Regions from separate parts of the Marinicrinis sediminis genome, predicted to be linked through region 2. Evidence: a T-box and tRNA genes for the amino acid it is inferred to sense, from the RefSeq annotation. Region 2 holds a T-box; the other holds one or more tRNA genes.

Region 1 (10,863 bases), on a different contig from region 2:
ATCGACAAGTAATCGACAGCACTGAAATGACGCGGGGTGGAGCAGTCTGGTAGCTCGTCGGGCTCATAACCCGAAGGTCGTAGGTTCAAATCCTGCCCCCGCAACCAACCTCATCATGCGGGCCTTTAGCTCAGTTGGTTAGAGCGATCGGCTCATAACCGATTGGTCGGGGGTTCGAGTCCCTCAGGGCCCACCATTAAGAACGTATGATTGCGGACTGATACATAGATTTAGACATAACCATTGCGTAAAAAAGAATTACAAAAAAGATAAAGACATAAAAAATTCCGTTCAGGCAGCTGATGCTGTTGAACGGAATTTTTTTGTATTTCCACCCGTTATGGATGCCCCTGCTATGAATGCTGTGAATGTTCCTGGCTTAGGAAGATGTGGAAGGGGATGAAGGCTCCTCAACCGGAGGTCCTGCAAACGGATTTTCCTTTTCGATTGGCTCTTGGACTTTCAGAACCGGGGTGTACTCCCCGCCTACATACGCATTTACTTTCGGTTGTGTTAAGGCCTGCAAGTAGGACTCTGTCCATACCGGCACGTGTTTTCTAACATATACGTGTGCCTCTCCCGATTCTGTAAATTCTACTTTCTCCAGAATGAGATAATAACCGGAATTCGGTTTGACTCCCCATGTAACGGTTACTTCCTGAACCCCCGAATCCAGCTTGTTTACTTTCATCACAGGCTCATCGTCGAGGGTCACTTCTTCGTCCCCTTCATATAAATCAGAGTCGATCGGATTGGATACGGGATCGTCACCATCCGGAAGCTCGGTGTCCACCGGTTCCTGATTGTCGACCATTTGCAGCGCTTCATACAGAATGCCTGCTGCTTCTCCGCGCGTAATGACACGTTTCGGGTAGAAGTTCTGGTTTTCATCCAGTTCTACAATGGAGGCATTCAACAAGCTCTGAATGTCGCCTTTGGAATCTGGATCGATATCGGCTTCATCATTGATGGTGAAGTACATTTCGGTAAAGGCATAATTGCCTTTCGCTTCAATCGCCGACATGATCAGGCTGGCGAATTCTTCACGGGTGATGGTCGCAGACGGATTAACATCGCGGTCAACGGCCAAACCATAAACGCCTGCAATAATGAACGATTGCGAGTACCAGGCATCTTCCGGCACCTGTGTGAAGGAATCCGAGGCCTGCGGGGCTTTGATGAAGAGCATATGGGCCAGATTCAGATTGAAGCCGCTGACGACCATGCTGACGGCCTGGGCATACGTCATTTCCCCTTGCGGGTTGAATTGATCCTTGCTGACGCCATTTACGACGCCGTTTTGCTTGAGCTCCATAATTTGATTGCGGTTCGGACTATTCTGGATGTCATTGAACGCATAGACGGAGCTGGACATCAGCAACGCGCCAGCTACAGAAAGTGATAGCGCTCGTTTCATAGATTTTTTCACAATTTCACGCTCCTAACGAATTTGAATGGATCATTTTGGTGGTTCACCCTTATGAACGCGAGCCAGTTTCGAAAGGTTGCACCAAGAATGCGAAAATTGGTTATTTGTTGACCTTGGACAATTCAACAGGTCAATGGTATGGTTGATTCATCATGATTTCATATGGAGGTGAACCGGCGATGACAAGTCACGTACGCTGGGGAATTCTGAGCGCGGCCAATATTGCTGTAAAATCGTTTTTACCCGCTGTGAAGCAATCTGAAACGGCTGTGGTAGTGGCCGTGGCTTCCAGAAACGAAGAGAAAGCCAGGTCATTTGCAGACGAGCACGGGATAGAGCGGGCGTATGGCAGCTATGAGCAGTTGTTGCAAGACCCGGATATCGATGCTGTGTATATTCCACTTCCGAATCATTTGCATGCGGAGTGGACGATACGGGCAGCCCAGGCAGGCAAGCATGTGCTGTGCGAGAAACCGCTGGCGATCAGCGAGGAAGAAGCAGCCCGGGCTGTGACAGCTTGCAAGAAGGAAGGCGTACAACTGACGGAAGCATTTATGTATCGCCATCATCCGCGATATGATCAGATTAAAGCTTGCATCGCCGCCGGAGAGATTGGAGACATACGGGGGCTGTATGCCAACTTTACATTCGATAAGCATACGGATACGGATAATGTGCGCTTCCAGAAGAAGATGGGTGGCGGCTCGCTGTATGATGTAGGATGTTACCCGATTTCTGCGGCCAGATATGTGCTGGAGCGGGAGCCGGAAGCGGTGGCGGTACAGGCGTTTTTTTCCGAGGACCACGATGATGTAGATATGATGGCTTCAGGGCTGATTGAGTTTCCGAATCAGGTCGGGTTGACGTTTCAATGTGGCATGTGGGCAGAGCGTCGGAACAACTTGCTGATCATTGGTAGTGAGGGAAGCATCGAGGTGCCGTCAGCTTTTATTTATGATCCCGACAATCGGCATTTCTATGTATCTGTTAAAGGGGAGCGCCGCGAAGTAGAGGTACCCGAAGTGAATCATTATACGTTGCAGCTCGATGATTTCGGTCGCAGTATTCTGGAAGGGCGTAGTCCGAGGTTTCCGGCAGAGGACAGCCTCTTGAACATGCGCGTGATTGAGGCTTGTTTGCGATCAGCCAGAAATCGGGAGCGAATTCATTTGTAAGGCAATCATCCATCAGAATGGAAATGAAGAAGGGAGCGGATAGGGAGAATGAAGCACAAGACACCCTTTCAACTGCAGGTCGGGACGGACCCGGATCGGATCCTGCGTGGCGATGTGTTTTCACCACCGTCTGGTGATCCGAAAGGCATCGTGATCATTTGCCATGGCTATAAAGGCTTTAAGGATTGGGGCATGTTTCCCTACACAGCCAGTGAATTAAGCGACGAGTACGAGGTAGTGACCTTTAATTTCTCCCACAATGGGGTGGGGACGGATATGGAAACCTTCACGGAGCTGGAGAAATTTGCGCACAATACGTACAGCAGAGAGCTGGAAGATCTGGGTGTGCTGATTGAGGCTGTTTCGGCATCTTCGCATGTGGTTCAACAGACGGACAGCACTACGAACCAGTTGCCTATTTATTTGCTCGGTCATAGCCGTGGAGCGGGCGTTAGTTTGCTCTATGCGCTCGATCATCCGGAGCAGGTAGACGGGGTGATCAGCTGGAACGGAATCGGGGATGTGGATCTGTTTTCCAGTGAAGAGAAGGCCGCGATGTGGGAGAAAGGACGGGCTTATGTCTTCAACAGCCGTACGCAGCAGCATATGCCGCTCGATGTAGAGATATTGAAGGATATGGAACGGAATCGGGAGCAATTCGACCTCATCACGCGGATCAGCGAACTGGCCGTTCCGGCGATCCTCATTCAGGGCAGTGAAGATTTCACCCGATTGAAGAAGCAAAATGAGAGACTGAGAGAGCAGCAACCACGTCTTGCCTACGTACAGATTCCGGAGGGGAATCATACTTTCCTGGCGGTGCATCCCTTCAAAGGGACGACCGGACCGCTCGAAGGCGCGATAGCAGCCACGAAGAACTGGCTCTCTCAGCAGATTCAATCCGATAAGGATAAGAAAGAGGAGTAAGGTTTATGCAACAACCCGTTTTCAACAGCATGAAACTGGCATCTATGATCGGAATGACCATGGCGGGCTTATTAATTAGTTATTTGAATGGGTGGCCGCTGGCTGCCGGGTTTTCGATCGGATTGATTTATACGGTTATGGTCGCTTTTCGTGGTGCGATTCCTTGGCGAGAAATAGGAAAGGGCATGCGGGAAGGTGCTTGGCATACAAAAGAGGTCATGATGATCCTTCTGTTCGTGGGACTTCTGATCCCGGCCTGGACGGGCAGCGGTACGATCCCCTACCTGATTCAGCAATGTCTGGCGTGGCTGCCACCCAGCTATTTTCTCGTGTTTTGTTTTGTATCCAGCAGCATCGTGGCGATGATTCTCGGTACTTCAACCGGAACGCTGAGTGCGCTTGGTATTCCGCTTGTGGGCGCTGCGGCTGCCCTGGATGTCCCGCTAGCGATGTGTGCAGGGGCACTGGTTTCCGGGGCTTTTGTGGGAGACCGGACGTCACCTGTATCGAGTGCAGCCCGTCTGACTGCGAGTTCTGCCGGGAATGTACCGGAGGTGCACCGCAAAGCAATTCGTGGAACAACGCTGGCCGCGATCACCCTCACGGTTACTTTCTTCCTGATCCTCGATCTGCGTCATGCATGGGGGGCGAACGGCATTCCGATGCCGGAATATCTCGGTCTGTTTGATCTGCATATTTCCCTTGCGCTTCCCGCCATGATTCTGGTGACCGCGATGTTGCTCAAATGGCCACTTATCTGGACGTTTGGCATTTCGATTGCCACCAGTATGGTGCTCGGCAGTATCTGGCAGGGTGTGACCCTCATGGAGTGGTCGACTTCTCTGCTTACGGGTTGGGATCAAGGTGGGTATGCCGCGCTGCATACCAAGGGTCTTCTGGATATGCTCGATCTGATCTGCCTAATCGGACTGGCAGGCGCGCTGATTGGCGTGCTGGAAAGAGCGAATGCCATTGAGCCGTGGATTCAGCGAATGATGGGCGGCCGTACATCCATGCTGGTGGCAACGATGAAACTGTTCGGGTTTGGCGTGTTATTGGGCATGATCTCCTGTACCCAGACCCTGCCACTCATGGTAAGTGGCAAGACGGTTCGACCGGTGTGGATTCAACGCTTTGCCTCTGCCGATCTTTCGAGGGTTGTCTCGGACACCGCACTGGTGACAGCCGGACTGATCCCCTGGAATATGCTCGCCTTGCTCTGTGCGACTATTTTGGACGTTCCGGTTACGGCGTATGTGCCATATGCAATTTTTCTGTGGTGTCTGCCGCTCTGTACGCTATGGGTGTCGATGCGAAGAGACAGGAGCTCGCAAAAGGCTCAACCTTCCATACCAGCCAATCTGTCTTCCTGACGGTTTAAAGGCTGGTATGGAAAGTTTCCCTTGATATCATCCGGGTTTATTTGGAACGAATCACCTTATCCTTTTCATCAAATCGAGTGCTATGAACGGCTCAGGTATCGTTGAAATATACGGTACCTTTTTTATGTTCGGATCTTACGATTTGCAGGCAGTCATTCCACGATGTGAATCGATTCGGCGGTTCCAATAGGCGGGTCGGATGCGGCGACTTCTTCACTTGCCTGTATTTCCACTACGTCCCCGATGTTCAACGTGTCGTACATGTCTTCATCCTGAACATACAACCAGATGAGTTGACGGTTACGGGCTGCTTCCTCAATCAAGTCATCTAATTCGTCTACATCATCTTGTTTCTCCACTTCTTGCAGGAACAAGATGTGTGGCTTGCCTTTCACATATTCCTTTGCCCCGACCAGACCGATGTCGCCACTGCTTTCAGCTGGTTTATTCATGCAACCGATAGCGAAAAGGGAAACGAGTAGAAGCAGGATAAGCAAGCCTGTTATTCTCCAATTGGTTCTCATTTTGGGCCTCCTATGTTTCTTTCACTTATTTTTCTATCTATACCCTGATGTGCGTCTTATGAATGACGGACAGGTGAAAGATATTTGCCAGGCTGCCCAATACCAGAGTGTATACCAATGAATATATCAAGTCTGTATCAGTGCCTATCCCAAAACACTTTTCAAAAGACTGTACCACACTCTGCACCAAAGAAGACTGCACCAAAGACCGAACCAGCGTCTGTACTAAAGAGGACTGTACCAGAGTCTGTTCGAGTTGTGTAACTTCTGGTTGCATAAGATCGTTCCGCTCTGAAATTATGCTTGTCGCTTGGGACTCTGACTGGACTGGGACGGTTCCATGAACTTGAACGATCTGGTAACGATCCTTAGTTGTAGGTTCAGGTCACTCATTTTTGGTAGCGTACACGCGCAGTCTGACATAGTCTGCTGTCCAACGTGTCCCGTCATAGAGCTTTGGCTTTAGCAGTTCAACGACACGATGCAAACAGGAGTCTCGTTGCTCGGCATCCAGACTTACGAAGAGAGAGGAGGCAAATTGTTCGAGCCAGTGTCGCATGCTCTGTTCCCCCGGGACAAGCGGTGTCGGTCTGGGAACGATGTTCGCCATGTGTACGGTAAACTCGTGATGGGTGAGCAAGGCAGTATAGGTTTCCCGAGTTGGGAAATACCACGGCAGCAGGGGCGATGCATCGATGCCATGATCCTGCTGGAGAACGTGAAGAATAGCCTCTATGATATGCTGGATATTTCCGAAGCCACCCATTTCTGCAACAAAGCGTCCGTTTGGCTTCAGATGTTGATGAATGCATCGGATCACACCTTCGGGTTCCTCCTTCATCCAGTGGATCGCCGCATTGGAAAACACCGCATCGAACTGCTGGTTGAGATGAAAGCGCTGGCCGTCTGCCACGGCCAGGTTGAGCTGCGGGTATTTGCTTCTCGCCTGGTTGATCATCTCTGCGGAACCATCGATTCCGTATACATGGCTGCCATATTGAGCGATTTCAGCAGCCAAATCTCCCGTGCCACAGCCCACATCCAGAATGTTCTCCCCTTTTACTGGCGCGAGTACATCTATGAGTTCTTGACCATAGCCGGAAACATAACCATGTTGCTCGTCGTATTGATTGGCGTTCCAATGATGTGTTTGCATGTGTAAACATCCTTTCTAATTGGGGTGTAGAATCAAAAAACCGCTTGCCAAATGATGGGGTTTTGATATATTCATAGCATAACCGGATTTTATACATAGATGAAATATATAAAAATTATGAAGTTAATAGTATATACCTATAATTAAGGATTGAGAGGGGTTTTACGTTTGTCGAGTCATGATCAGATTTATCAAGAACAAGCCCAGCAATACGATCAATTGATCGGTCGTCAACGCAGCCTGATGCCTGAGATCAGCCGGATCGTGGATCTGAAAGGTAAGCAGGTGCTGGATATTGGGGCAGGTAGCGGACGGCTTACGTTTCCTGCGGCCATCTATGCTGAGCGGGTCGTGGCCTTGGATGTGTCAAAGGAAATGCTTGAACTGCTCTTGGATAAGGCACGAATGCAGGCACTGCAACGCATTGAAACGGTCGTTTCTGACCATCTTCAGCTTCCATTTGGAGATAATCAATTTGATGTGGTACTGGCTGGTTGGAGTTTGTGCTATTCAGCCAACCTTCATGTGACAGGCTGGCGTGACAACTTGCAGCAAATGATGATGGAAATCACCCGTGTGCTGCGAACAAATGGCACGATTATCCTGTTCGAGAATATGGGAACGGCGACGACCACGCCAGAACCGCCTGATTTTCTCGTTCCCTATTTCAAGGAACTGGAAACGACATATGGAATGAAGCGAGAAGTCTTCAGACTGGATTATGCGTTCGATCATGTGGAAGAGGCGATCGAAGAAGTACGGTTTTTCTTCGGGGCGGAGTTTGCAGATCGGGTGAAGGAGGCCCAGTGGTCCACCGTACCGGAATTTGCGGGAATGTGGTGGAAACAGCTGTAGGAGCAGCTGTTGAAGCTGAGTGATCAGGAATGAGACGCAATGACAAGACTCGAAGTGCACGGACATCTGTGAATGAGGGTGACTGGCAGCAGGGTCGAAGTTGGCAAATCGATTCGAGCAGGTTTACAATAAGGGAAGACACAGAAATGAAGAGGCAAGGAAATGAGGCGAGTAGGCATGTGGAAGAGCATCTTGCTGGGTATGGTCGCGATGTGCGGCATTCTGATCTATGGTTGGGTAAGTGGAGATAGTGACGGAACGGGCGTGAGCGAGACGAGAACGCTGCTTCTGGCTGTAGGTATTGGTGGTGGCTTTCTGTCTGCTGTACTGTCAGGTGGACTGCTAAACGGCGGTCAGGTGAGAAGCAATACGGTAAGTGAGACAGACGAAGATCGAAAGAGCAGGCAGCGCTGGACGCTTTATGTACTCGGTTTCGCCTTGCCCAGTCTGCTGGCGGGTGCCGTAATGCTGTGGCTATAAAAGGGCCGTAAAGAAAATGTAAAAATCCGTGTTGACAGTCAAGAGAAAACTTGATAAGATAATCCTTGTCGCCAAACGGCACAGTCAACCAACAAGCATACCCGACCTGTTAGCTCAGCTGGGAGAGCGCCATCTTGACAGGGTGGAGGTCACTGGTTCGAACCCAGTACAGGTCATTTCATCTAAAGCTTAAAATCCCTTCATACTAAAGGGATTTTTTTGTGCGCGAAATCCGCATCGTGATCTAGGTCTTGTTAATTGTTAGATGTGGTGCTATTTTTGGTGCTACAAATACCGCAGGAACAATTTTTCATTAGGGAAAATAATATCATAAAGCAGCTCACTAGATAAATTGATGAGCTATTTTTAGTACTATTTTAACTCGCTCAACATCTTGAAACAGCCATTGCAAGCACCATAAGTTACTACTATCTATGCTACTCTAATGGTTTTATAATATCTAAATAGTCTTTTGATATTTTTTAAATTTTAAAGTTTTACGCCTTATCTTTACTGTAGCGAGGGAGTGACGACATGAGTGAAAAGGAATTTGTTTATATTAATGGAGACAAGTACAGGTTAGTTATCAATAGTGAAGGGGAAAAATGCTTGATATGTGATAAAAACAGCGATGGTTTCAAAATGACGATACATCTTGTAGAAGACCCTATTAGTTTAAAATCAGCACAAGAAGCATTAGATAGATTTGTTGTTAACTGCTTATTGTAAATATTGCGACCTATTACTAATTTCAAGCGGTTCAACCTTGTTTTTCTCTTCTTGCAATTTATGCATCACCTCAATATTATGTATGTTTACCCTATTGATTAGCTTTTATACTTTTATAAAATCCAATACATCCCAACAACAATGTACTCGCACTAAACAAAGGCATTAAAATCCTCAAATAGGCTGGATCATCATGGGACATTAACAAAAAAATAGCCACACCGATAATGATGCTTAATAGGCTTAGGTACAATAATGGCTTATTCATATTTTAGATCACCTCCATATAAATTCTGATTTAAGGCTCCTAATCAATGGGGGTCTTTTTTAAGATTGTCTATATAATGCTTAATTTTAGCAATCTGATCTTGTGTTAAACCTTCAACACTAATAGATTCTTGTCCGTTTATTAACCAATCTAAACTCACCTCAAAATTTCTTGCTATTGATTGTAAAGCAACAGAGCTTGGTGTTGAGACTCTTTTATCGCTCTCCCAATCGCCTACGTTGCCAGCCGATACTCCAATGATTTCGGCAAAAGCCTTCATGCTGAGACCCTCATTTAAACGCAATTGTTTAATCCTGTCATTAATCTCTTTCATAATTTCCTCCAAAAAAATAAAAATAGTTGTTGACCAATCGTAAATACGTATGTATAATCAAAGTATAAATAATCGTAAATACGATTACAGATATAAATTTACCATTACAACCCTAGACTCACAATGGGTATAATGGACTAATTTCCTATTTCCAATTTTTAGTATAAGGGAGGACGAATCATGCAACCAACAACCACAGACAAACCAAGTATCCAATGTATTTTAAGCGTTATGTCTGATGAGGATCTTCAAACATTGGTGGACATAGCTCAATGCCATCTACGGCTTGCCAGTACCAATATGGGACGATTCCCCTCGGATGAGCAAGTAGGCGCTGTACAAGCTCAAATTGACCGTCTGAGAGCCGAACGAGATGACATTATCAGCAAATGGAAGGGGATTCTCCTGAATGACTGAACTTTTGTATACTATTCCCGTTATGACTCAAAATAGAGAGACGCATTGGCTTCCAGTCAATTCAATCGATTTTATTGAATGCGATCAGTCCGGCTATATTGGTTATGCTGATCATACTATGTATAATTTGATTTCTAATTTTATATTTTTAGGAGATGCTTTAACAGCACATGGATTTATAAAAGGTAGATCGACCTTACTCAATCCAAATAACGTCATTGCATTAGATCATGATCTTAAGATAGCAAGATATACTGGTGCTGATGTAATCTTATCACAACAACAATATAAGCAAATCAAAAAAATATTAAAATAAGGAGCTGTTTGTTATGTCTAGTGCTGTAGAAGTTAGAAAAGTATGGATACTTGATATTAATGGAGAGATGGCCTTTACTAGTGATCAAAATGTAGTAAATAGTAATGATGGGTATCACCTTGCCACATACAATGACTTATATTTCTACGCTCCGATTGATAGTTTTAAAAATTTTGTATGCGAAGTAAAAGAGGGCTATTTTGTATACTGGCAAAAAACAGTGGAATGTGTACTAGGGTCAGATGAGACATTGGGTGAGGAATCGTTTGATTGGGGATTTAAGCAAGTATATTTTGAATGATAAAAAAGAATCTAAAAAGTAAATAAATATTCGAATGATAAATAAACTCTTGTAATAATTACTAGAGTTTGGTATGTTAATATGATAGGGGTGCTAGCTTTGTGGTGATCTAGCATCCTAACTTTTTATTCGCTTGTTCGGAGGTGCTGATCATTCCATTTTAATTAAAAGCATGTTCTTTATCTGTATCTGAATTATATATCATCTATGTTCATTTTTCAACTATAACTTAGTTATATCTAAAAAAATCTAAAATACAATCGGAGGAAACAAATGATAAGTAAGGATTTAGTAAAAAAATGTAATAAGTCAGAACTAAAAAAATTTTTAGGATTTGAAACACACACTAGAATGTCTGATATCAAATTGTTTGAAATTATTCAGGAGAAGTGTGTAAAGGATGAGTCTAAGCTTGAGGAATTCTTCACTCAATTTGGTTTAGTTACAGGTGTAACACCGGTAGAATTCGAATCGAAATACAACTGTACCAAAACGGAGCGCCAACGCTGGACTGAGGAAAATAAGCTTCCAATTGTAGGATACAAGAGGAGCCAATACGGGAATTATCCC
Region 2 (10,863 bases):
AGGATCACATCGAAGAAGGGCAAATCTTGTATATTCCATCCCTCGGATAACCGGGGATGAGTGTCACGAGACAAGTAGAATACACTTTAGAGCATGAAGAGAGTACAGTTTCCCGCTGTACTCTCTTTTATTTATTAGTAGAATAACTTGACTATTATTTTCATTAAATGATATTATATATGTAATAAATAAAGAAACCGGTTTACTAAATGGAATCAAGAAAGCGTTTTCCATTCTGTGGATTTGGGAAGGACAGGCAGGGAGCAGACACCGTGTTGAGCTGTATATTTTTATTATAAGGAGGGATGAAGCAGATTTATAGAGTCCAAAGGATGTATTGTCCATAGGTCTGTAAGCGCATTCATGACTCGGTGCATTTAAAAAATTATTTGCGGCAGTGCGAAATGTACGAGTTGGATGTATCAGCAGGCACAGGCAAACTAACAAATGAAAGGGGTAAGAGGATGAAATTCGGAAAAAAAGCAGTATGGAGTGTAATATTAGCAGCGGTTATGATGCTGCAGACGTGGGGTGTCGTTCCTATCGCGGAACCGCCTCAGCAGCAGGTACAGGCAGCGACGAATTATGGATTGCCGGCACAGACGAAAGACGGTCTGATTTTCCATGCATGGAACTGGTCCTTTGACAGCATTACCAACAATCTGCCTGCAATAGCAGCGGCAGGCTTCAAGTCGATTCAAACATCCCCGATTCAAGGCACCAAGGAACCGACGATGGGTGGCAGTTACTGGTGGGTACTCTACCAGCCAACCAACTTCTATATTGGCAACAATCAGTTAGGAGATCGCAATCAGTTCAAGAGATTGTGTGAGGAAGCAGAACAATACGGAATCAGCATTATCGTTGATGTCGTAGCTAATCATACCGGAAATGCCGGGGGTGGTGGCTTGCAGTATACGCCAGCCAACAATGTAGATCCGGCCATCAAGAACAATCCGTACTTCTGGCATGAAGCCCGAGGTATTGAAAACTACAATGACAGATGGCAGGTGACACAGTGGGGCATCGGTCTGCCTGATTTGAACACTTCCAATCAGGAACTGCAAAACATGATCATTAACTTCCTCAATGATGCCATTAGTCTCGGTGCGGATGGATTCCGTTTCGATGCAGCGAAGCATATCGAGCTTCCGAATGATCCAGCTGGCTCCAATTTCTGGCCGCGTGTATTCGGTTCCCTCAACAATGCCAACAACCTGTACTTGTATGGAGAGGTACTGCAAGGGGGCGCGGACAATTTTGCCGGGTACGCCAATTACATGAGTGTGACGCCATCCAGCTATGGGCACCGAATCCGAAATGCGGTTGGTCATCATAGCAACAAGAGTGTGAACAACCTGGTAGATTACGGTTCGAGCGGAGTCAGCCCGTCCAAGCTGGTTACCTGGGTAGAATCGCATGATACCTATGCGAACGACGGAAACGAATCTACCTACATGAGCGACTGGCAGCTCAAGATGGGCTGGGCCATGATCGCAGCACGTTCCGGTACGACTTCCCTGTTCTTCAACCGCCCGGCGGGAGGAGGCAAGTTTGCTTCCAGTCTCGGTCAACCAGGGGACAACCTGTGGAAGGACCCGGATGTGAAGGCTATCAATCAATTCCACAACGCGATGGTCGGACAAAATGAATATATGCGCACGCAGGGGAATGAAATCCTCATCGTAGATCGTGGAACGAAAGGAACGGCGATTATCAATCTCGGAGGCAATGCATATATTGATTCTCCGACAAACCTCGCAAATGGCACTTATCAGAACAAGGCCAGCGGCGGCGGAACCTTCACCGTCTCTAATGGAAGATTGACGGGTAATCTGGGCGGTGGACAAATTGCGGTTCTCTATGAATCCGGTGTGGTAACCCCTGGAGGGGACTTGACCGTTCACTTCTACAAACCGGACGGATGGGGAACCCCAAATATGTATTATTATGATGATTCTGTGACGCCAACCCGAGAAGGCGCTGCCTGGCCGGGCGTGGCCATGACCTCTGAGGGAGATGGCTGGTATGCCTATACCATCAACGGATGGGATCAGGCCAGCGTCATCTTCAACAGCAATGGCCAGCAAGTTCCGGCTTCACAGAATCCCGGCTATCTGGTAACCCAGGATGCCTGGATCAAGGACGGGGTTGTAACCGCTACCAAGCCGGGAACGACCAACCCGGGGAATACGGTTACGGTGACCTTTAACATTCAAAATGCGACCACGACCTGGGGGCAAAATGTATACCTCGTCGGCAATACCTCCGAATTGGGGAACTGGAATACGGCTCAAGCCCTGGGCCCAGGAAGCACAACGAATTATCCGACCTGGACCTTTACGGTTGATTTGCCTGCCGGACAAGCCATTGAATTCAAGGCGATCAAAAAGGATGCCAATAATAATGTCCAGTGGCAGAGCGGTGGAAATCGAACCTATACCGTATCTGCCAGTAATCCAGTTGTAAATGTCAGCTTCTAATTAATTCATTGCATGGACTTGCGTGTTGTACCCTCCCTTCTGCACAGTTGTTATCCCTTGTTTGCAGGTGCTTCTTACTTGCGCAAGGAACTGTCAGGAGGGATTTTTATTGGAGTTCATCTAGATCTGGTAATATATATAATGAAACCTCTTTCAATGACAATCGTATAAGGAGATATACATATTCAGGAAAGAGGTGTGTGTATTGCCTACAATGAACACAGCAACCAGGAAAAAACGAGTGCAGTCTTTTGCACTACTAATCCTACTTGTCGTCATCCTGTCCGTACTGGGAGCATGCAACAATGAACAGAACAAACACTCGTCCAATGAAGAAGTTTCACCCCCCGCCCCGACTTCGATCTCCGTCCCTGTGAACGAAGCGGACCCTACTTCGGAGCAGGATGACGGCAAGAAAGAGAAGATTTCCGAGAAGATGGATGATCCGGCCATGCGTGAGCGCTTTTCCGAGCTGGATACGTTTCTGACGGAAAGAAAGTTCAACGGGGTCATCTTGTTTGCTAGGGGAGAAGATGTCCTGTTTTCCCGGGCATACGGAGATGCCGATATGGAAGAGCGAGTGCCGAATACGACCGATACCGTCTTTCGCATCGGTTCTTTATCCAAGGCCTTTACAGCTTACGCCATACTCGCCTTGCAGGAGGAAGGAAAGCTGAATGTGAATGATCCTGTATCGGATTATATCGATCATCCTGTTGTGAACAATGGGATGACCATTCATCAGTTGGTTACCCATACCGCTGGACTTGGAGATTATGTGGCTGAGATCGGACAAATGGAACAGCTCGAATTGATACGGTGGACACAAGGAGTGACTGCTCAGAAGCTACTCCAATTTGCACTGGATGCGCAAACAAAGCCCGTTCACCCGGGAAAGGGGTATCATTACAGCAATACCGGCTACGTGGTACTGGGTGCGCTGATAGAGAAGGCATCCGGAATGTCCTACGCGGATTATGTGCAGCAGCGCATCTTGGGACCGCTGGAGCTGAACCACACGGGGTATTTGGAAAAAGACCGCAAACAAGAGCCGTTTGCAAAGGGGTATGAATATGATGGAAAGGCCGAAGCATCCCCGTTCATGGAGTATGATGCCTCGGTGTTTTATTCTGCTGGAGGGTTGTATGCGTCAGCGGAAGATCTTCACAAGTGGGGACTGGCCATCCTCAGGAAAGAAGGCTTGTCTGAGGAAAGTTATGCGCGCATGTTGACACCCGAGCAGGCGGTAAACGGGGAAGGCTATGGATATGGATGGAATATAAATGATGCGAAAGGATGGATATATCATACTGGTCATACGGTTGACTTCACCAGTTTAATCCGTTTGAAATCGGACCAGGATACGATTGCCATCTTCCTTACCAATATTGGGGATTCCATGCAACGCGGAGGTTTGGAGACGAAGATTAATCAAATGCTTGCTGATTTTGAAAGCAACCTTCTTCTTCAATAGACAGCTAGACAGCTAGACAGAAAGACAGAAAGACAGTAGGACAGAGAAAGAAGTCTGCTCATATCCCGTCAGGCTATAAACAAGACAGGCGATGGTATTGATCCGCTCGGCTTGGGGAGCGCCGTTCACTTCTCGTCCATAGCTTGAGGGCAGGGGGTATGATATGATGTCTCTGATCAAGATTGCAGCAGGAGACATTTCACGTACCTGCTCGAAGGAACTGGAGTGAGCGAGAGATGAAAAAAGGATGGCTGATCGGACTGCCGGCTGTGCTTGTGATCGGCATGATCGCGGCGATGTTCATTGAAGTGGAGACGGAGCCTCCAGGAGATACGAGAATTATTCTGGAGCGTACGCACAGCACGTATATTGCACCACCTTGTTTTGAACACGCAGAAACGACCAATAATTTGAGTGAGACGAGCCTGGCTAAAGCAAAAGAACTGCATTTCAAGCCGGAGTCGGTCTGTACAACAGACGCGCTGCAACCTCAAAAGCAGTCCTTGATGAACCTGCTGGAGCAAAAGATTGGCCTCGGGAAAGGCAAGTGGGACTGGTAATCCCCGAGACTCAATACACCTGCAACAGAAAGCCCAGATAAGCCAAAAAGAGAACGAACAGGATAAACACATCAAAAGGAGTCGGGAAGAGCAGCGTGCGAAAAAATTGGATGCAGATCAGCGGGAAGATGACGGCACGCAGAGACAGGCGTATCTTCAGCCACCATTGATGCATGATGGAATCCTCCTTTGCAGAAGTTGGACATGACGCTTTAGGAACACGGAATCCGCTTATTAGATATATGCACGCATGAGATGGATGAGAACCCTTCACACATCATCCGGACATTCGCTTATTGACTCTGGACTTGAACACGGTTATCATATGAATGATAGACGCAATAGCAGCAACGTTATCAAGCAAGACAGCAGCCGAATCAATCAAGTAATAGTGAACTTGAAATGAACTTGAAAGTGAAATTGAAAAATAACGGAGAACGGGAGTAGTAAGCAGTGAACCCTTCAGAGAGTGGAATTGCAGCGCTGAGAGATTCCACAGGATGTATCTGCCGAAGTCGCCCTAGAGTTGCTTGAGTGAGCAGCAGATTGCGCGCAAGCTTGAGCCGGTTCGCAGCCGTTATCTGCGTTCGAGTGCCGACCTGATCTGTATACGGGGTCGGAATAAAGGTGGTACCACGGAAGCAGAACCTTTCGTCCTTTGCGGACGGGAGGTTTTTTTGTATATTTTTCACCCTGTTATTTAACATTTGATACACAGAAAAGACATGATGCACGAGGAGGCTCCATTCATGAGCGAACAACCGCAAATCTCCATGCCCACTACGTACAACCCCAAGGAAGCCGAGCAGAAATGGGGGGCGTATTGGACGGAAAATGATTTTTTCAAGGCAGGAGACCGCAAGGACAAGGAAACCTATACCATTGTGATCCCGCCCCCGAATGTAACCGGTATGCTTCATATTGGTCATGCGCTCGATTTCACACTACAGGATATTCTGGTGAGAACGAAGCGGATGCAAGGATATGATACGCTGTGGCTGCCTGGTACCGATCACGCTGGCATTGCCACTCAGACGAAGGTCGAGCAAAAATTGCGTGAAGAGGAAGGCGTCTCCCGCTATGATCTGGGGAGAGAGAAGTTTCTGGAAAAGGTATGGGACTGGAAGGAACATTATGCCGATACCATTCGCGCCCAGTGGAACAAGCTGGGGCTCTCACTGGATTACTCCAGGGAGCGCTTTACGCTGGATGAAGGGTTGTCGAAGGCCGTACGGGAAGTGTTCGTTCGTCTGTATGAAAAAGGATTGATCTATCGGGGCAAATATATCATCAACTGGGACCCAGCAGCGAGAACAGCGCTGTCTGATATTGAGGTCGAATACAAGGAAGTCCAGGGCAAGCTGTATCACTTGAAATATCCGTTATCTGACGGCAGTGGACATATCGTCGTGGCGACCACTCGACCGGAGACGATGCTGGGCGATACGGCCGTAGCGGTTCATCCGGAAGATGAGCGTTACCAGCATATGATTGGCAAGACATTGACGTTGCCGATTGTCAATCGCGAGATTCCGATTGTGGCAGATGAATACGTTGAGAAGGAATTTGGCAGCGGGGCGGTCAAGATTACACCTGCGCATGATCCGAATGATTTCGAGGTAGGAAATCGTCATGAGCTGCCGCAAATTCTCGTGATGGACGAAGGCGGGACTATGAACAGTCAAGCCGGGCCTTACCAGGGCCTAGACCGCTTCGAATGCCGCAAGCAGATTGTGCAAGACCTGCAGGAGCAAGGGGTGCTCATTCAGATTGAGGAGCATGTTCATCAGGTAGGTCACAGTGAACGAAGTGGAGCGGTCGTGGAGCCGTATTTGTCCACCCAGTGGTTTGTGAAGATGAAGCCGCTGGCGGAGCGGGCGATTGAGGCGCAAAAGTCAGGCAAAGGCGTGCAGTTTGTCCCGGATCGCTTCGAGAAAATATACCTGCACTGGATCGAGAATGTCAGAGACTGGTGTATCTCTCGCCAGCTGTGGTGGGGACACCGGATTCCGGCATGGTACTGTGAGGATTGCGGGGAAGCCACGATCTCCAGAGACGAGGCGCAGGCTTGCTCGAGCTGTCAGAGTACGAATATCCGTCAGGATCAGGACGTGCTGGATACATGGTTCAGCTCGGCACTTTGGCCGTTTTCAACGTTGGGCTGGCCGGAACAGACAGAGGATCTCAAACGGTTCTATCCAACCAATGTGCTCGTAACCGGCTATGACATCATCTATTTCTGGGTCGCGCGCATGATCTTCACCGCGCTGGAATTCACCGATACGATTCCGTTTCAGGATGTGCTCATCCACGGTCTGGTTCGGGATGCAGATGGGCGCAAGATGTCCAAATCGCTCGGCAACGGCGTCGATCCGCTAGAGGTCATTGAGAAGTATGGCGCAGATGCCATGCGCTTCATGATTTCGACAGGCAGCACACCGGGACAGGATTTGCGCTTCCGCTGGGAAAAGGTGGAGCAAACCCGAAACTTTGCGAACAAAATTTGGAATGCATCACGATTTGCGCTGATGAATTTGCAGGATTTCAAAGCATCGGACATCGATCTGAGTGGAAATCTCGAGACGGCCGATCGCTGGATCTTGCATCGACTGAATGAAACTGTGAAAGACGTAACCCGTCTGATGGATCAATATGAATTTGGAGAAGTCGGTCGTCTCCTGTACAACTTCATTTGGGACGATTTGTGCGACTGGTATATTGAATTTGCCAAGATCAACCTGTATGGCGAAAACGAGCAGGCGAAGCGTACGACCCAATCGGTACTGGCTTATGCGCTGGATCAGACCATGCGTCTCATTCATCCGTTCATGCCGTTTATCAGTGAGGAAATCTGGCAGCATCTGCCTCATGAAGGAGAAACTCTTGTGCAGGCAGCCTGGCCGATCTATTCCTCCAGTCTCGAGGATGCGGATGCAGTGGAGCAAATGGAACTGCTCAAAAATGTCATTGGAGCGGTTCGAAATATACGGGGTGAAGTGAACGCACCGATGAGCCGCAAGATTGAGATGTCTCTCAAAGCAACCCAGACGCGCGCGGCTGACATTTTACGCAAAAATGAAGAATACATCATCCGTTTCTGTGGCACGAGTCATCTGGAAATGGGGCTGGAAGTCGAAGCGCCCGATCAGTCGATGACGGCCATCGTGACCGGTGCAGAAATTTACTTGCCGCTTGCCGGCCTGATCGATATTGAACAGGAGATCGCAAGGCTGCAAAAAGAGCTTCAATCCCTGGACAAGGAAGTGGAACGGGTCGAGAAGAAGCTCGCAAATGAAAATTTCGTCGCCAAAGCGCCTGCGAAGGTCATCGAGGAAGAAAAGGCCAAGCAAGCGGATTACACGGAAAAGCGTGACAAAGTGCTGCAGCGATTGGCTGAGATGAAAGAGCTCCAACAATCCTGATCGCATCGTAAAAGTTTGTTCGCATCCCAGGTGTTTATTTTATTTAAAGGTGTTGGTCAAATGCTGCACGCGTACGAAGAAGCAGTTGAATGGATACATTCCCTGATCCCGTTTGGGATCAAGCCGGGACTAAAACGGATGGAAGCCCTGATGGAGGCCTTTGGCAGACCGGAGAGAAGGTTGAAGGTCATCCATGTGGCCGGCACAAATGGCAAAGGCTCAACCTGCCGCATGATTGCCCAGGTTTTGCAGCAGAGCGGCTATGACGTAGGGAGTTTTACATCCCCTTATATCGAGCGGTTTACGAACCGTATTCAGTATAACGGACAGGATATCGCGGATGATGATGTCCTTCATCTTGCCAATCAGCTTCAACCTGTCGTGGAACAGATTGCACAGACGGAACTGGGGTCTCCTACGATGTTCGAGGTCGTTACGGCCTTGTCCATCCTGTACTTTGCCAAGCATACGTACCCCCATTATGTCGTCATGGAGACGGGCCTTGGCGGCAGACTGGATTCAACCAATGTCGTCATTCCCATCGTTACGGCGATTACGAATGTCGGCATGGACCATATGGACATCCTTGGAGACACGCTTACACAGATCGCTTCCGAAAAAGCGGGCATTATCAAACCGGGCGTTCCGCTTGTCAGCACGGCAGAGCATCCCGAGGTCATTCGCGTATTGAAATCGGTCGCAGCGGAGAAAAAGAGCTCCTGCTATTTTATTCATGACGCATTTCATACATCAGGAGCCACAAGTAGTGAAGCGGGATCAGCATTTCATTTCAGCGGTCCGTTCCGAGATATTCCGAATTTGCAGCTTTCCATGAAGGGCAGCTTTCAGGTGAAAAATGCGGCGGCGGCTGTAATGGTGCTCGAGGTGCTGCGCCAATACTATGCAGCGGTCATCGAGGATGAGGATTTGCACCAGGGACTGAAGGAAGCCTTTTGGCCCGGCCGAATGGAGATGCTCTCGGCAGATCCTCCCTTGCTAATTGACGGGGCGCATAATCCCGAAGGGGCACAGGCATTGGTGCAAGCGATACAGGAGCTGTATCCGGATCGAAACGTCCATTTTCTGTTCGGAATGCTGGATACGAAGAATCATCGTGAATATTTGACGCATATACTACCTATAGTGAAAACCTTGATCATTACGGAACCTGATTTCAGGAAGAAAATGCAGGCGGAAGCGTTGGCGCGTATGGTCGAAACATTTCCCGAAGCAGCGCATATCGACGTCCAGGTAGAGCCGGACTGGAAGAAGGCGCTGTCTGAGCTGATGAACATAACAGAGGAAGAGGATTTGGCTGTTGTATCAGGTACCCTTTATCTGATTTCTGACATTCGCAGCTGGGTCCTGCATCATTCTGAATCTGAAAAAGGCTGGTGAGGCGGACTTGAGCACAGCAGAGCACGTACATTTTATTGGCATTGGTGGATATGGGATGAGCGCCATTGCAAGAGTGATGCTGGAGATGGGATATCGGGTAACCGGATCGGATGTTGCCCAGCAGGAATTGACCAGAAAACTGGCGGAAAAAGGGGCCCACATCTATATCGGCCATGAAGAAACGCATGTTGAAGGGGCTGACATGGTTGTGTTCTCGACAGCTTTGTCCAAAGACAATGTGGAGCTGCAGGCTGCAGAACGCCTGAATATTCCGCTGCTTCATCGCTCGGAGATGCTGGCCCGTCTGATGAATGCGAAGAAAGGCGTGGCGGTAGCCGGTGCACACGGCAAAACGACAACCTCTTCCATGATCGCCCTGATCATGGAACAGTGCGGTACCGACCCGACCTATATCATTGGCGGCGAGATCATGAATGTTGGCAGCAATGCCAAAGCCGGACACGGGGATTATGTGGTGGCTGAAGCGGACGAGAGCGACGGGTCCTTCCTGAAGTATTATCCGGCTATGGCCATTGTAACGAATATCGAAGCGGATCATCTTGAGAATTATGATGGGAATTTTGACAATCTGAAGAAAGCCTATGCCACCTTTTTGAGTCAGGTGAAGGAAGACGGCGGTGCGGTCGTATGTCTCGACGATGAATATGTAAGAGAACTGCTGCCGGATGTGAAGGCGAATGTGACCACCTATGGCATTGAACAGGATGCCGACTATATGGCGACCGATATTGAGCTCGGAGACCGCAAGGTGGCTTTCCATGTGCTGCACAGGGGAGAAGATCTGGGGAGAATGGAATTGTCCATCCCAGGCTTGTACAATGTATACAATGCGCTGGCAGCCACAATCGTTTGTCTGGAAGCCGGGATTCCATTTGCAAGCATAGCAAGGGCCATTCAGGAATTCCGCGGGGCAAAACGCAGATTCCAGGTACTCGGCGAGATCAATGATATTCTGGTCATTGATGATTATGCCCATCACCCGACTGAGATTCAGGCCACTGTCAGTGCAGCCAAATCGACAGACAAACATATCATTGCCATCTTCCAGCCTCAGCGGTATTCACGTACCTTCTTCCTGCTGGATCAGTTTAGCCGTGCTTTTCATGATGCGGATGAAGTCATTATTACCGATATATATGCCCCTGCAGGTGAAAAGGAAATCGAAGGGGTGCATTCCAGACGACTGGTGGACATGATTCGGGAGAACAGCAATGCCAATGTCACCTATATTCCGACCAAGGAAGAAGTGCTCACGCATTTGCTTGACGTCGTTCAGCCCGGTCAGCTGATCATTACGATGGGAGCGGGAGACATCTGGAAGACGTCCCATGCGTTGGCCCAGGCACTGAGAGACCAGGAAGCGGCATCCTCTTCCTGAATCGATCAGGATCGAGGTGCTATCTTTTCCTGTTCCATTCCATGATCCATTTCATTCAAACAGGCATCTTCCTTGCAAAGAGGGAGATGCCTGTTTGTTCTATCATATTTCCCTGTTCTCTATCATA

The links. A T-box is a leader RNA that pairs with one kind of tRNA and senses whether it is charged. The one in region 2 lies ahead of ACFSUC_RS02590 (valine--tRNA ligase), so its partner is inferred to be a tRNA-Val.
Region 1: it encodes a tRNA-Val, which carries the amino acid that the T-box ahead of ACFSUC_RS02590 (valine--tRNA ligase) is inferred to sense. The anticodon was not compared.

What each region holds. Positions count from the first base shown of each region.
Region 1 is NZ_JBHUMM010000037.1:5,482-16,344, reverse strand. Features, by position in the region: tRNA gene ACFSUC_RS11900 (tRNA-Met) at 31-107, shown strand; tRNA gene ACFSUC_RS11895 (tRNA-Ile) at 120-196, shown strand; gene ACFSUC_RS11890 (S-layer homology domain-containing protein) at 380-1,429, opposite strand; gene ACFSUC_RS11885 (Gfo/Idh/MocA family protein) at 1,609-2,604, shown strand; gene ACFSUC_RS11880 (alpha/beta hydrolase family protein) at 2,653-3,531, shown strand; gene ACFSUC_RS11875 (Na+/H+ antiporter NhaC family protein) at 3,537-4,904, shown strand; gene ACFSUC_RS11870 (DUF3221 domain-containing protein) at 5,066-5,437, opposite strand; gene ACFSUC_RS11865 (class I SAM-dependent methyltransferase) at 5,823-6,593, opposite strand; gene ACFSUC_RS11860 (class I SAM-dependent methyltransferase) at 6,762-7,448, shown strand; gene ACFSUC_RS11855 (DUF5316 family protein) at 7,611-7,928, shown strand; tRNA gene ACFSUC_RS11850 (tRNA-Val) at 8,032-8,104, shown strand; gene ACFSUC_RS11845 (hypothetical protein) at 8,463-8,657, shown strand; gene ACFSUC_RS11840 (hypothetical protein) at 8,749-8,925, opposite strand; gene ACFSUC_RS11835 (helix-turn-helix domain-containing protein) at 8,969-9,259, opposite strand; gene ACFSUC_RS11830 (hypothetical protein) at 9,440-9,676, shown strand; gene ACFSUC_RS11825 (hypothetical protein) at 9,669-9,992, shown strand; gene ACFSUC_RS11820 (hypothetical protein) at 10,006-10,293, shown strand; gene ACFSUC_RS11815 (hypothetical protein) at 10,567-10,863, shown strand, end outside.
Region 2 is NZ_JBHUMM010000002.1:198,357-209,219, reverse strand. Features, by position in the region: gene ACFSUC_RS02615 (LysM peptidoglycan-binding domain-containing protein) at 1-50, shown strand, start outside; gene ACFSUC_RS02610 (carbohydrate-binding module family 20 domain-containing protein) at 465-2,483, shown strand; gene ACFSUC_RS02605 (serine hydrolase domain-containing protein) at 2,698-3,957, shown strand; gene ACFSUC_RS02600 (hypothetical protein) at 4,194-4,517, shown strand; gene ACFSUC_RS02595 (hypothetical protein) at 4,528-4,692, opposite strand; T-box leader at 4,942-5,179, shown strand; gene ACFSUC_RS02590 (valine--tRNA ligase) at 5,267-7,939, shown strand; gene ACFSUC_RS02585 (bifunctional folylpolyglutamate synthase/dihydrofolate synthase) at 8,000-9,337, shown strand; gene murC (UDP-N-acetylmuramate--L-alanine ligase) at 9,345-10,736, shown strand.